DNA from 2 places in the Peribacillus aracenensis genome. Region 2 is predicted to be linked to the other one. Evidence: riboswitches for the same ligand, from Rfam matches in the RefSeq annotation. Region 2 holds a riboswitch; the other holds the start of a gene.

Region 1 (8,252 bases), on a different contig from region 2:
ACGATTCTTTTGCTTTCACTTGTGCCGGATGGAACCTGGACATTTCAAACGTATCCAACAGTATTTAATGTGGAAAATTACAGGCTTTTGTTTGAAGATCCTAATATCTTCAAACCGTTACGAAATAGCTTACTGATGGCGGTTATGGCAACGTTGGCAAATCTGGTGTTTGGGGTCATAGCGTCCTATGTGCTTGTCAAACGGAAATTCGTCGGGAAAAGCTTTGTCGATATTCTGGTCATGATTCCTTGGGCGCTGCCTGCAACGGTCATAGGGATGAACTTGATATTCGCATTCAATGAACCTAGCGTTTTTTCTTTCGGTCAAATATTGGTAGGAACATTTTGGATTTTGCCTCTTGCCTATTTCGTCAGACATATTCCACTCGTTGTCCGCTCGACTAACGCCGTTCTGGAGCAGCTTGATGATTCGATTGAAGAAGCGGCCAGAAATTTGGGGGCAAGGTGGTTTTATACCTTCAGAAAGGTCATTTTTCCCATTATTATGCCTGGCGTTTTATCAGGGACATTATTGGCATTTATCGAATCTGTGGGGGAATTCCCGACCTCGGTCCTGTTGTACACGATTTCAAACAGGCCCATATCCATTGAAATCATGAATCAGCTTCGAATGTTCAATATGGGGCAGGCAGCTGCCTATGGGATGATTCAAATCACGCTGATTGTAATCGTTCTCTTTATCTCGAACAAGTTTTTTGGAATCAAAGCGGAAAAAGCTTTATAAATTTGGAGGTTTAAAGATGAGCAGGATTGAAGATTTTATCAAAAATGAAGGTAGTGTCTTTCCCGGAAAAACCTATGCTAGAGAGCTTCTGATGCCTGTTTTTAATGATCAAAGAGATTACTTATTTCATGCAATGTTCGATATTCATCGGGCACATGTCATCATGCTTTCGGAACAAAAGATCATTAAAGAAGAAGAGGCGGAAACCATGCTTGACGGGATTCGGAAAGTGGCCCAAATAGATCTCGAGCAGTTGACCTATCAGCCCCAATTCGAAGACTTATTTTTCATGATGGAGGCAAAGATAGGTGAGGAAATCGGTCATGAACTTGCAGGGAAGATTCATATCGGCCGCAGTCGTAATGATATGGGAGTCGCGATGTACCGGCTTGTTTTGAGAGGCCATATGCTCCAATTGATTGGCTATGCAAACCATTTGAGTGAGGCATTCCTGGTGCAGGCTGAAAAACATACAGAAACCTATATAACTGGTTACACGCATACCCAACCGGCTCAGCCGACTACGATAGGACATTACTTTTTAGCCATTTATGATGTGCTTCAAAGGGATATTGGCCGGTTATGGGCAGCCTATGAAACGGTTAACCAATCGCCTTTGGGCGCTGCAGCGTTAACGACCACCGGTTTTCCGATCAGCAGGAACCGTACTGCCGAACTGCTTGGATTTGATTCGGTGATCGAGAATTCCTATGACTCGATAGGAGGAGCGGATTATTTATTGGAAACCGCAACGGCCATCATGACGTGCATGGTCGATACAGGGAGATGGATTCAAGATTTCTTGCAGCATGTGACAAGGGAGTTTGGTACATTTCATGTGGCCGATCCTTATGTTCAAGTGAGCAGCATCATGCCGCAAAAAAGAAATCCGGTTTCCATTGAACATTCCCGTTCGATTGCCAGCAGTGCATATGGTGATGCACTCGCTGCAATGAATATGATCCACAATACACCATTTGGTGATATCGTCGATACGGAAGATGATTTACAGCCGCATTTATATCGAGCTTTTTCGAATGCAGGACGTGTCATGAAACTCATGTATGCCGTCATATCGACTTTGAAAGTAAATGAAGAACATACAAAGAAAATGGCCGCAAAATCCAGTATAACGGTTACTGAATTAGCGGATACCTTATCAAGAGATTACGAGATATCATTTAGAAAAGCTCATTCCATAGCCAGTCATATTGCAAAACGGTCGATAGGTGAAGGGAAGGAGCTTTATGATTGGGACACACAAGACATCAATAAGATCATCAATGAATTCGTTGCAGTGAATTTAACTGAAGACGAATGGAAAAAGATCATCTCTCCCGAATACTTTGTGGAAATTAGAAGCATTCAAGGCGGGCCCAGCCCGAAAGAGGTTACGAGGATGATCGTAAAAAGAAAACAAAAACTGGAGCAACAGTTGCGCGAATATAAGGGAATCGTTGAAGCGATGAATGAGGGCAGGAAGGCTTTAATGGATTACGGAAGGTACGGGAAAGCAGGAAGTGAGTTTTAACGGGCATGAAATCCACGAGTAAAAGCCCGAACCTCTTAAAAAGAGTATTTTTTGTTGGCTTGGACGCAATACGATGCACTTCACTGCGAAAGCTCATTTTATTAGGGTGACTATTTATTTTGGATTTTTTATTGCAACTGAGATATCCCTAGTAACAATGGATGTATATTATTTCCTTTAGATTTGCTTTTTTTGTAAAATACACAATATAAGGCGGAATGTTAATGTCAAATAGATCTCAGTTCGGTTTTATCCTGGTTTTAATAACCTTCGTAATATCGATTACTTTATGCTTTAACCCTAAATTATTAATACCTAAAGGATATGATTTAGCTATTGATGGTCTGGTAGTATCCAGAACCTTGATGCTTATTTTTTCGTTGTATTTATTAGCTAAAATAGGGGATTTGTTTATAAACAAAAAAGATTAGTAGTTTATTATGGGACTTTGTCTTTTGGCTGCTATTAACTTTCTATAATCACTCTTAAGAAAAAGGACATTATGACTTTGGATGTCGATAATAAGGAAGGCTCAGTCTTTTGACTGAGCCTCCAATGTTTATCTATCCAAAAAAACCGTTTCAAATTTGTTTCATATATCGTTAATGGATTTAGGTTCCAACTGAACCGTGTGCTTTCTTAAAGCAAGACTTACCGAGATCATCACAATGAAATTGACCGCCAATGCGATGATTCCCACATTCAAATCTTTTGCGGCTTGCGGCAAGGTTGGAAACAAGGTTCCTATAGTTGAGGAACTGAGTGTAATGCAGATGACGATGAATAATCCGGTGATGATGCCGGCGATTGCGCCATATTTATTGATGGGATTATTCTTCTTCAGACTAAAGAGCAGGGACGGGAATAGCTGTGTAATGAGACTGTATCCCATAAGAATTAATGCTGACATCGTTTCACCGCCGTTTAAGGTGAAGTAGACGGCTATAAGGGCAATGACTGGAACAAGGAACTTTGCCAATCGTACAACGTGGCGATCGGATACTGCAGGTGCAAATTCCTTATAGACATTTTTCGCGAGCAGTGTAGCGACGCTCATCAAAAGCATGGATCCCGGCACCAAGGCGGTCAACAATCCAGCTCCTCCGATTATGCCTATAAACCATGGATCAAAGGTCTCGATCGAAAGGCGCAGCAATGAGAGGTCTGCCTCTGCCCCAACGAGTCCGGGCACTTTCAATATAGCTGTAAACCCAACGAAAAAGACGAATAACAGCATGAGCGTATATAAAGGGCTGATGATGGCATTTTTTCGAAATACCTTGCCGCTGCGTGCTGAAAAGACAGCGCTGAAAACTTGCGGCCACATATAGAAACCGAATACGAGCAATATTACCGTGGAGATAAACCATGATACGCTAAGTCCCTGGTCAGGGAACTTTAGAAAACCAGGCTTGGCCGCGTCAATCGCTTCAAACATCGGCTGAAATCCGCCAAAGTAATGAATCGGCAAATAAATCCCCAAAAATCCTATTATGGCGACCATCATGATATCTTTAATGACCGCTGTCCAAACGGAACCGTGTATACCGGAGATCATCACATAAATGGTAAGGCTGATCGCCCCCATCCAAACAGCCTCGGACATTGAGATGGCACCATAGGATGCTTCTGAGACAATGATTCCCAATCCTTTCAGCTGCACGACGATTACTGGAATCATCGACACCACACCGACAAGTGCAGCCAAAATTCCTAAACTGGGACTATTATATTTGCTCACAAAGAAATCGGATTGGGACATCAGTTTATTTTCTTTGGCATAATTCCATATTTCCGGAAGGAGCCAATAGGATAATACGTAAGACAAAGTAATGTAAATTAGAACATATAGAGCGGGTGCGCCCTTGCCATATGCCCAGCCGCTGCCGCCAAGGAAGGAGAAGGTCGTATAGATTTCACCGGCCATCAGCAGAAAGACGAAAATCGCCCCAAAACCACGTCCGCCCACCGTCCATTGTTCCAAGTCCATATCTTTTCCTTTTGAAGAGCGTATCCCTAAAAATATCGATAGAAGTAAAAATGCTAAAATGATTAAGAGAGCAATATTCATTCCTGGTCACCTTCCCGATTCCTGGGATCCAGCTTATACATGATGCCCAATATGGCAGAGGTAAGGACCACCCACATAGCCATCCAGAACATATTGAAAGGCATCCCTAATACATATGGTTCTATTTTATTAACAAAAGGTAGAAATCCTAGTATGCCTATAAAAGGAACTAGAGTAAGGATATATATAATCTTCATTAAACAAACCCCTCCGTTTTAAATAAGTGAAACGTCCATCAATGGGGTTTATTCTTCAAGGCCACTGATGGCTGGGTGAAGCAAATCGGGAAGGAAAATTCATGCAAGACGGATTTACCTTCTTTTAAAAAGGTCCGATGATATATAATAGCTTACACTATTTTGATATAAAATTTAATGCAATTAGCTGATATATTTTAGCAAAAACACGCCAATTGCCTATTCTTGATCTGTTTCATGGACGGATAAAGCCTTGAATCGAATCGAATTCAAGGCTTTTTTTCCTTTAGCTATATTTTTTTCGATAGTTATATAGTATCACCAAGAGTATGAACCAGATTGGGGTCAAAAGCAGTGATAGTCGTGTAGCTTCAGCGAATAGCATAACAATAAGGATGAATAGGAATAATCCTAAAATAGCGTAATTGACAAAGGGTGTAAAAGGAGCCTTGAAAGTCGATTGAGCTCTTAGATCAGGCCTTGTTTTCGAATATTTGATATGGGAGATCAAGATGATGCTCCATACCCAAATGAAACAGATGGCACTGATGGTCGTCACCACGGTAAACGCCTGTTCCGGTATCAGCTTGCTCAATAATGCCCCTATTGATACAACGATGGTGGATGTTAATAAGGCATTGCTTGGAACAGCCTGTTTATTTAATTTTTCCAGTTTAGCAGGGGCTTCGCCATTCCTGCTTAACGTATAGAGTATCCGGCTTGTTGAAAATAAACCACTGTTGCATGCAGAAGCAGCGGATGTCAACACGACGAAGTTGATGATTCCTGCAGCGACAGGAATGCCGATTAACGCAAAGACCTCTACAAATGGGCTGCTCGAGGCATTAAGTTGTGTCCATGGGTTGACACAGAGAATGACGAATAGGGCACCAACATAGAAAAGTAAAATCCGGACAGGGATTTTATTGATGGCAGAGGGAATGTTCTTTTTCGGGTTCGCCGTTTCCGCTGCGGAGACCCCGACCAATTCGACACCGACAAATGAGAATACGACCAACTGTAAAGATAATAGGAATCCGGAAATGCCATTGGGGAACATGCCCCCATGATTCCATAGGTTCGTTACGGAAACCGTTCCGGTATTGGTATTGAAACCGATGATCAAAAGAATGACTCCTACGACGATCAAGGTAATGATCGTGATTACTTTAATGATGGCAAACCAAAATTCCAATTCGCCAAATAACTTAACGGTCAATAGGTTCAATCCTAACAGAATGACTAGGCATATTAGAGCCGGAATCCATTGAGGGATATCGAACCAATATTGTATATAGACACCGACAGCTATGATATCGGCCATTGCGGTCATGATCCAACAGAACCAATATGTCCAACCTGTCACGAATCCAGCCCATGGACCGACATATTCGGTTGCAAATTCAGTGAATGATGCATAACCTGCATTGGATAATAGCAATTCGCCCAGCGCCCTCATCACAAAAAACAAGGCAATCCCTATTATCAGATAGGAGAATATAATGGAAGGCCCAGCCAATTGTATGGCTTTTCCGGATCCTAAAAATAAACCGGTGCCAATGGTTCCTCCTATTGCAATCAGTTGTACATGTCGATTTTTTAAATCTCTTTTTAATTCCTGTTTAGCCAATTCTTGCGCCCCCGTTTTTTATAGTCTTGTTAGTGAATGATTTCAACCTGCATGGTCTTGGAGAGAGGGGCGTGATTTTTTGCCCTGCTTGCCTATTCCATTGGTTTTCAAGAGTGTAGTTTTAAGTCCAATCACAAATTGGACAATAAAAAAAGAGATTGGATAATACCAATCTCTTAAAGGGTTCAGAATAACAATTCTATCATTCGTTACTCTTCTGTCCTTTTGCCTGAGATTGTGAATCCTTCGGCGCTGCATCTTGTACAGTCTCTCCAGAAGCTGCTCCTGCTATAGTGTCATCCATAGCATTCATCGCTTGCTTGTATGCGGTTGTGAAGAAATGTCTGTCAGTGTTAATCTTCCACTGTTGGATCATTCATTATGCTTATAAAATAATATTGGAATTCTATCATCTATTTTTCGGTAGGTCAACAAATTTTTTTGAAATGAAACCGGCATTATGTGCAGATTAATGGTGGCCTGTATTAACTTAAGGTTTAAGCAGAAGTGATTGTTTTCTACACTTTTTGAATTATCACTATTATAAAATACTGAACATCATTTTTTTAAAATGATATTTTTAAATTAAAAAGTCGACAAGATATTATTGGTAACTGTTTTTTTCAAAAATACAATTGTACTTTTACAGAATATTTACTATTATAAAATAAGAAAACATAATTGAAGTGTTATGTAATATTGATTACGATAAAGCATTTCTAATTAAAAGAGAGTGTTCGTGGCAAGGATGGAAAAGCATTACCGATATTGCATCTGGGGGAGTTAATCATGTCGAACAAGGAATTAAAGAGAGGGCTGGAATCAAGACATATTCAAATGATAGCTTTAGGCGGAACCATTGGGGTCGGGTTATTTATGGGTTCTGCGAGCACGATCAAATGGACCGGGCCCTCTGTTATGCTTGCTTATGCAATCGCAGGTATTTTTATATTTTTCATCATGCGTTCCATGGGTGAGATGCTATATTTAGAACCGACTACAGGTTCTTTTGCAACCTTTGCAAGCAGTTATATACATCCCTTGGCAGGTTATATGACTGCTTGGAGCAATTGGTTTCAGTGGGTAATTGTCGGAATGTCCGAAATCATCGCGGTTGGGTTGTATATGCAATATTGGTTCCCGGAGTTACCTGCTTGGATACCAGGTGTGGTCGCCATGATCATCTTGGGGGCAGCAAACCTCATTTCCGTTAAATCCTTCGGGGAATTTGAATTTTGGTTTGCACTAATAAAAATCATAACCATCATATTGATGATCATTGCCGGCCTTGGCCTTATCTTCTTTGGAATAGGGAATGGCGGGGATGCAATCGGATTATCGAATCTTTGGGCAAATGGCGGCTTCTTTACGGGAGGCTGGACAGGATTCTTCTTCGCTCTCTCCCTTGTCGTGGCTTCCTATCAAGGCGTTGAGCTTATCGGCATAACAGCCGGGGAAGCGAAAAATCCAACGAAGACCGTAACAAAAGCAATCCAAACAATCATATGGCGCATTTTAATTTTCTACATTGGTGCCATATTCGTCATCGTGACAGTATTCCCTTGGGATCAACTGGATGACTTAGGCAGTCCATTTGTTTCAACCTTTGCCAAAATAGGTATCACTGCTGCGGCAGGCATCATTAATTTCGTTGTAATCACTGCGGCAATGTCTGGATGCAACAGTGGGATTTTCAGTGCAGGACGTATGCTTTATACACTCGCATTGAATGGCCAAGCTCCGAAAGCCTTTGCCAAAGTATCTAAAAATGGAGTGCCGGCATATTGCACGATCGCTGTACTTTTGGGATTGGGCATCGGGGTTATCCTGAATTACCTTGCACCGCCGCAATTATTCCTTTATGTGTACAGTGCGAGTGTATTGCCCGGGATGATTCCATGGTTTGTCTTACTTATCAGTGAGCTTAAATTCAGAAAGGTGAATGCTGCCGAAATGGAGAAACATCCGTTCAAAATGCCGTTGGCCCCTTTCAGTAACTATGCGACAATTGCCTTTTTACTGATGGTACTGGTCGGTATGTGGATCAATCCTAGCACAAGGATTTCCTTGGTTGTCGGT
Region 2 (8,252 bases):
GACTCAAATGAAAACCCGCTTGGTCGAAATTAGGCCGGACAAGCCTGTATATTTGTACGCTCAGAGCGAAATCATCAGCGGAAGAGCTGCAGCCATGCTATACAAAAAGGGCTACAGGGAACTTTTTCACCTAAAGGGCGGTTTCAAGATGTGGACCGGGAAAATCAAAGCAAAGAAATAAGCCCCATCTCCGCATGGGCTCTTTTAAATTAAAAAGACTTCTTGTGCATCATACGGGCTTTAGGGAATGAAAGTTAACTGTTGAACTTTAATGAACTCTTACATAAACATGAAAAAATCCCCGCCGGCAGGCAGGGATTTTTTTCGTGCAAGCTATCAGTCTATGCTTGATAACGCAGAACAGGTTTTCTTGCAGCAAGAGTTTCGTCAAGCCGCTTTATAACGGTTGTATGCGGAGCTTCCTGAACGATTTCCGGGGTTTCTTCCGCTTCCTTGGCAATCTGGATCATCGCATCGATGAACGCATCCAGCGTTTCTTTCGACTCGGTTTCAGTCGGTTCTATCATCATTCCTTCTTCCACGTTCAACGGGAAGTAAATGGTCGGAGGATGATAACCGAAATCCAGCAATCTTTTGGCTATATCGAGGGTCCTTACCCCTAATTTCTTTTGACGGCGTCCGCTTAATACGAATTCATGCTTACAATGACGATTATATGGTAAGTCAAAAAATGGTTCCAACCTACGCATCATATAATTGGCATTGATGACCGCATTCTCGGTGACGGCTTTAAGACCATCAGGCCCCATTGACCGAATATACGTATATGCCCTCACGTTTATCCCAAAATTACCATAATAAGGTTTTACCCTGCCGATGGATTGCGGACGATCATAATCAAGAACGAATTGCTCACCTTGTTTGACCACAAGCGGTTTAGGCAAGTAAGGGATCAAGTCCGACTTCACCCCTACAGGACCAGAACCCGGGCCGCCGCCGCCATGCGGGCCTGTGAATGTTTTATGGAGATTTAAGTGAACCACATCAAAGCCCATATCACCCGGTCGTGCTTTTGATAGAACTGCATTCAGGTTGGCTCCATCATAATAAAGCTTCCCACCTGCGTCATGGACAAGTTGGGCCATTTCCAAAATATTTTCTTCAAACAATCCCAATGTATTGGGGTTCGTCAGCATCAAGGCCGCGGTATCCGGTCCGACAACACGCTTTAAATCCTCAAGGTCGACTAACCCATTTTCATCCGACTTCACTGTAATCGTTTCAAGCCCGGCAACAGTTGCAGAGGCAGGATTCGTACCGTGTGCAGAATCAGGTACAATCACTTTAGTCCGTTCTGTATCGCCATTCGCTTCGTGAAAAGCGCGAATCATCATCAATCCAGTCCATTCACCGTGAGCACCTGCTGCAGGCTGTAATGTCACTTGGTCCATCCCGGTGATTTCCGTTAAGTGTTCCTGCAAATCAAATAATAGTCCCAATGCTCCCTGAACAGTAGCCGGATCCTGATATGGATGGATATGGGCAAAACCGTTGAAGCGCGCCACATTTTCATTTATTTTCGGATTATATTTCATCGTGCATGAACCCAGCGGATAAAAACCCGAATCCACCCCATGATTCCGCTTGGAAAGTGCTGTATAATGACGCATGATATCAAGTTCGGACACCTCAGGAAGTTCTGCCTCTTCTTCACGGATGTAGTCGGCAGGAAGAATTTCTTCGAGCGAAATAGTTGCAACATCCATTTCTGGCAGACTGTATCCGATTCGACCGGAAGTACTGATTTCAAAAATGAGTGATTGATCTTGATTATTCATGTTGATCCCCCAATTCCTGCGCAAGTGCATCAATTTCTTCTTTAGTTCTAAGTTCAGTTACCGCGACCAGCATATGATCTTTCAGCTCAGGATAAACCGTCCCTAAATCGAAGCCGCCGATCATCCCTTTTTCAAAAAGGTTTTTATTGATTTCTGAAAACGAAGCAGGCAGTTTAATGACAAATTCATTAAATGAAGGACCGTCGAATATCACTTCCACCCCTTTTGCCATAATTGTTTTTTTCGCATAATGCGCTTTTTGAATATTTTGCACAGCCATTTCTTTGACACCCTTTTTCCCAAGCGCGGTCATTGCGACAGAAGCTGCCAAGGCATTCAAAGCTTGATTGGAACAAATGTTGGATGTGGCTTTGTCACGGCGGATGTGCTGTTCACGAGCTTGAAGGGTCAGTACAAACCCCCTTTTACCGTTTTCATCCACCGTTTGACCGACGAGTCGTCCCGGAACTTTCCGAACAAGTTTATTGGTAACGGCAAAATAGCCACAATGAGGTCCCCCAAATGCCGCTGGAATGCCGAATGGCTGGGCATCCCCCGTTACGATATCTGCACCGAGTGCTCCAGGGGGTGTCAAAGCTCCCAATGCAAGCGGGTTACTGGAAACGATAAACATGGACTTGACACCATGAATGATTTCCTCCATTTCTTTCAATGGCTCGATGCGGCCAAAAAAGTTCGGATATTGCACAATCACTCCTGCAATGTCATCATTCGCCAATTCCCTTAAAGCAGCTAAATCCGTCACACCGTCTTTATAAGGAATTTCGACCACTTCCACCCGTTGCCCTTTCGCATATGTCTTCACAACTTCCCTTGATTCAGGATGAACGGTTCCTGAAATGAGAATCTTCTTGCGCCGCGTCTGGCCTGAAGCAAGCATGGCTGCTTCGGCTAGCGCCGTCCCGCCATCATACATGGAAGAGTTAGCTACATCCATTCCCGTCAATTCGCATATCATCGTTTGATATTCAAAGATCGCCTGAAGCTCGCCCTGTGAAATTTCTGGCTGATACGGTGTATAAGCCGTATAAAACTCTGAACGGGATAAAACATGATCGACGATGACCGGTGCGTAATGATCATAGACACCCGCACCAAGGAAGGAAGCATAGTTTTTAAGGTCCGCATTCTTGGCAGCAAGCCTTGATAATTCTTTCATTAATGCAGGTTCCGATTTAGCAGGCTTAATATCGTATTCTCCTTGAAAACGAACGCTTTCAGGGATATCATTGAAAAGTTCTTGAGCAGAAGATACCCCTATCACTTCCAGCATTTCTTGTTTATCTTGCTCTGTCATAGGTAAATAACGATGTTTCATCTAATGACCATTCCCCTCTATTTACGTGGTTTTTTATAAAAAGGTGTTTGTATGATAACGGCTTTCAAACGCTTGGAACGGATTTCCACTTCGACTTCCGCATCCAGTACCGAAAATTCCTTATCGATAAGTACCAATCCCACGTTTTTCTTCAACGTGGGTGATTGGGTACCGGTCGTGACCTCACCAATGACTTTATCACCGCTGTAGATCTTATACCCATGACGCGGAATGCCACGGTCAATCATTTCAATTCCCACAAGCTTGCGGGGAGCTCCATTCTCCTTTTGCTCAGCAAGAACGGCTTTCCCGAAAAAATCCACTTCCTTATCCACTTTCACTGCAAAACCAATACCGGCCTCTATCGGGGTGATGTCCGCTGAAAGCTCTTGCCCATACAGCGGCAGTTTCGCTTCAAAACGCAGTGTATCACGAGCACCTAAACCAATCGGCTGAACCCCCTCTTCCTTTCCGGCTTCCATAATCGCCTTCCAAAGGGCAGGACCATTTTCACTGTCACTATATATCTCAAAACCATCTTCACCAGTGTATCCAGTACGGGATACCAACGTGGAGATACCGTTAATCAGGACGTTTTCCTTGAACTTGAAAAATCCAATTTCACTTAAGTCAGTATTTCCCGATAGTTTTTGTAATATCTTTTCTGCAGATGGTCCTTGAAGTGCCAGCTGTGTATAGTCACTCGATACATTCGTAATTTGGACATCTTCCATTAAATTAGCTTGAAGCCAATTGAAATCTTTTTCTGTATTCGCTGCATTGACCACGAGCAGATAGTCATCCTCTGCCCTTTTATACACGATAAGATCATCAACCGTGCCTCCGTTTTCATAACACATGGCGTTATATTGGGCACCGCCCTGCTGCAGCTTTGATATATCATTAGTCAGCATCTTCTGTAAAAAGGAAAGGCTCCCAGGACCCTTAACATCGACTTCCCCCATATGGGAAACATCGAATAACCCCGCTTTTGTACGTACGGCTTCATGTTCGTCCTTAATACCCGAAAATTGGACAGGAAGTTCCCAGCCGCCAAAATCGATCGTTTTACCTCCGTATTCACGATAAACCTCAAATAGTGGTGTTCTTTTTAAATTGGTCAAAAAATGACCCCCTTCAGATTTTTTTAAAAAATTAATTGGCTTCATTATCAAAAGCTTCTTGTCATTTCGCATCAGGTATATCCTGATTCATGATGTGAAAAAAGCACAAAAAAGGACAGAGAAAGCCCATTTGAGCTTTTTCTCTGTCCTGAAACCTGAAAGTTTACCTATGTAATAGGTTTTCCCCTTTGGTGGCCGTCCCAAAACGGGCGGCGCTCTCCAGAGTTGCGTCCAATAAGAGTTCTTTTGCCTGAGAGATTCACTGCTAAGTTTGCTCCTTCGGCGCTACATCCGTAGTCTCTCCCCTTATCTTCACCCGCATATGAATGGTTCGCCAATGAAAGGAAGCGAAATAGCCCCAAGCATCGGTAAAACCTTTGAGCATCATGTAATGCATTCTCTGCCAATTCTCCTAAAACTTCAGAAACCGTTTGAGTGTCTCCTTCAGTAATCTTGGATAAATTAAGAGCCTATAGCCCATACTAAGAAAACGCGAACTGCAAAATAGATGTACAAAGATTCTTTGTAGCGTTTGGAAATTGAATTTTCTAAATATACTTATATCCTACCCTAAGAAACTTATCTCTGCAATATCTTTTGAAGAGAAATATTTTTCTTACTTCACATACGAAATGTTCGGGTTTTGACCCTTTATTAAGGAAATTATGATTTAAGAGGGAGTTATTTCTATGAAAATCAATATATCCTTCAATTCTGAATGGAATGACGAGCTTCTGCAAAAAATGGAAAATGACGGTCCATGGGGAAATTGGGATCTTTATAAGTTGGCGGTTCAAATGGAGGAAAATCTTATCATCCCTGATTTTGAAGGTTTACAGGCGCCCAAGCACCTTCCGCAGTTAACCCCGCTTCCCCATCAATTGGAAGCAGCGAAGCAAGTGGTGGAAAAGATGAATGGAAAGGCCATTTTAGCTGATGAGGTGGGGCTCGGAAAAACAATTGAAGCAGGCTTGATCCTAAAAGAGTATATGATTAGGGGCCTTGTAAAAAAAGTATTGATCCTTGTTCCAGCCTCCCTTGTCACACAATGGGCTTTTGAATTGAATACCAAGTTTCATATACCTGCAGTCGTTCAGAGAAAAAGTTATGTTTGGGAATCCTGTGATGTAGTCATTTCATCCATCGATACAGCGAAACGCGCTCCACATCGAGATATCATTTTCACTCAGGAATATGACTTCATCATTATTGATGAGGCTCATAAACTTAAAAATAATAAGACGAAGAACTATAAATTCGTCCAAAATCTGAAAAAGAAATTTTGTTTACTCCTGACAGCCACTCCGATTCAAAATAAAGTCGAGGAGATTTTTCACCTCGTTTCGTTATTGAAACCGGGCCACTTGGGAAATGCTTCGCTCTTTTCGGAAAAGTATAAAGGGAAAGGCCGCAACATCATTGAAGATGAACACCTAAAGGAACTGGTCAATACTGTCATGATTCGAAACCGGCGGGCCGATACTGGCATTGAATGGACAAAACGGCATGTGGAAACCATCACCATTGAATTTTCTCCAACGGAACAGGCATTGTATGATGCTGTTTCCAAATTCAAGCCTATTTCGGATGGATCAAAAGGAAGCGCCTTTTCGGCTCTCACCCTCCAAAGGGAAGCATGCAGCAGCAGAGAGGCGGTCTTTTATACTTTAAAGAATATGAAAGAAAAATATGATCAGCCTTCCCCTGACTTTTTGGCAAAGCTTGATGATTTATTTTCTAAAGTGAATGAAACAGTTCAGAACTCCAAGGCTGAAAAAGCTTTGGAACTGATCAAGAAAATTGATGACAAAGTGATTATCTTTACCGAATACCGGGCGACTCAGCTATATCTCCAATGGTACCTACAGCAGAATGGAATTTCTTCGGTTCCTTTCCGAGGCGGTTTTAAGCGCGGAAAGAAAGACTGGATGAGAGAATTATTCCAAAAGAATATACAGGTATTAATTGCAACAGAAGCTGGCGGGGAAGGGATAAACCTTCAGTTTTGCCATCACTTGATTAATTTTGACCTGCCATGGAACCCCATGAGGCTCGAACAGAGAATTGGACGGATTCACCGCCTTGGTCAGGAAGAAGATGTAATGATTTATAACTTTGCCACGAAAAATACAGTAGAAGAACATATTCTGAAGTTACTATACGAAAAAATAAATTTATTTGAAAAAGTAATTGGAGAATTGGATGATATTCTAACCAAACTGGATATTAACAACATTGAAGAATATTTAATCGATGTGGTCGGCGAGTCCAAAACAGAGGGCGAAATGAGGATTAAGATGGATAATTTTTCATCATTAATCCAATTCGCCCAATCCATGAAGGAAGGTGAGGTTCATGCAGCAACGGGAAATTCATGATTTTTTAAAAACTTACTTTCAGGCCAACGATTGTGAAATACTGGATAATGCGCCGACCCACCTTACAGTCCAATTGACGATTGAAATGGATAAAGAATTGATGAACAGACCCTTTTATTGGCATTATCTAGAAAAAACAGGTGGCGTTCCGAACCCAGCACAGATGACTTTCATTACCGATCCAGAACAGGCTCCAGCCGATTTAAAGGGAGAAATGATTCATTTTGGCTCCCCACGCCTACATCAGATTATTCAATCAACCAAAAAGCTGGCAGGATATACTAGACTTTTTGAGGATACTCCTCCACCAAAGGGCGGCGGAAATAATCCTTTGTTTCCTTGGCTGACCCTGAATGTGAAAATATCCTATCAATGCGACCGTAAAAAAGATACTTTCATGTCGATCGGATTGAATTTAATCTCGGGTGAAATCATGGAAAGGTTTCACCATCGGGTTTTACCTGTAAAGGTCACCCCAAAAATACCGGATTACTCCTTTACGCTTTCACCTTTAATCATGCCCAAGAGTGGATTGGCAAGACTGGATACATACATCAGGACCAGTTTCGAGGATGATGACCATTCCTGGGCGGAGGAAGCAATGCTGCGCTGGCAGAATGATTTGAATTTATTGGAGCATTTTTACAAGGATATGGACGAAAAAAGTGAGAGTTATTATACCGAGAAAGAAGCACTAAAAGCCCAATATGAACCCAACATCAGAATATCCATCATAAACGGAGGATTATTTTACCTGTCAGATAGGGCATTGGGATAAGTATAGAACGAAAAGAAACAGATGTCCTAAGTTCGGGACATCTGTTTCATTTTTTGATATTTTTCCTTACGAACATCGACAAAGCAAAAGGGACAATGCCAAACCAATGGGACATACCATGATTTTTATCCTCTTTTCTGTGACGGCGCTTTTCTTTTCGTTCTTTTTTCGTCAGATTAAAATACTCGACAAGCTGCTGCGTCAGGTATTTGATATAAGCGTTTGTAGACATTTAAAATCATCACCCTATGCAAAGTATGTCCGGTTTACGCTCCTTTTATTCTTTCGCTTGTACCCTGAACACGTGAACCTGTCGCGTTCCGTTTAAAAAAAGTGTTGATCTTGCGTATTACACCGCTTGCTTTTCCAACCATTCCTTCACTTGCCCAGCTTCTTTATCGTATTGAATGATGACCCTCCCCTCGCGATCATTTTTGGTCGTGGAAGAAAACTCGATATAAACGTAAGGGCCTTCTTGTTTCATCAAGGAATACCGCACCACACCATTGGGATATGAAATTTCCCCCTGGATGATTTTTGGAATCTCTTCGCCCCAATCTGCCGTCACATCCTTGATGGCTAGATGGACAAGGTGATCGGCCACAAGCGATTCTTCCACTTCTTTATAAAACTTTTTATCAATGATAAACTGGTCTATCATTAGGATCGTGAACATGATGAAAACACTCGCTACAATCATGACCATCGGGAAAACGACTCCTTTTTGATTATTCATCGACTTTCGCAACATTCCTAATGAATGGGTGAAATCTTCGACTGAAGGCAGTCCCTGCTTTATCCGTTATATTTATTACAATGGCGCCGCCATCCTTC

The links. Region 2 has a riboswitch for glycine ahead of gcvT (glycine cleavage system aminomethyltransferase GcvT). Riboswitches for the same ligand answer to the same signal wherever they lie in the genome.
Region 1: another riboswitch for glycine. It lies ahead of N0M92_RS19745 (amino acid permease); the one in region 2 lies ahead of gcvT (glycine cleavage system aminomethyltransferase GcvT).

The regions. Positions count from the first base shown of each region.
Region 1 covers NZ_JANZMJ010000022.1:67,533-75,784, reverse strand. The annotation lists gene N0M92_RS19765 (ABC transporter permease) at 1-744, shown strand, start outside; gene argH (argininosuccinate lyase) at 761-2,275, shown strand; gene N0M92_RS19755 (sodium:solute symporter family protein) at 2,868-4,346, opposite strand; gene N0M92_RS19750 (DUF3311 domain-containing protein) at 4,343-4,543, opposite strand; gene N0M92_RS19745 (amino acid permease) at 4,830-6,173, opposite strand; glycine riboswitch at 6,381-6,459, opposite strand; gene N0M92_RS19740 (amino acid permease) at 6,963-8,252, shown strand, end outside.
Region 2 covers NZ_JANZMJ010000003.1:109,352-117,603, forward strand. The annotation lists gene N0M92_RS04735 (rhodanese-like domain-containing protein) at 1-181, shown strand, start outside; gene gcvPB (aminomethyl-transferring glycine dehydrogenase subunit GcvPB) at 342-1,799, opposite strand; gene gcvPA (aminomethyl-transferring glycine dehydrogenase subunit GcvPA) at 1,792-3,138, opposite strand; gene gcvT (glycine cleavage system aminomethyltransferase GcvT) at 3,156-4,262, opposite strand; glycine riboswitch at 4,404-4,487, opposite strand; glycine riboswitch at 4,491-4,578, opposite strand; gene N0M92_RS04755 (DEAD/DEAH box helicase) at 4,952-6,640, shown strand; gene N0M92_RS04760 (YqhG family protein) at 6,618-7,418, shown strand; gene N0M92_RS04765 (YqzE family protein) at 7,465-7,650, opposite strand; gene comGG (competence type IV pilus minor pilin ComGG) at 7,768-8,154, opposite strand; gene comGF (competence type IV pilus minor pilin ComGF) at 8,147-8,252, opposite strand, start outside.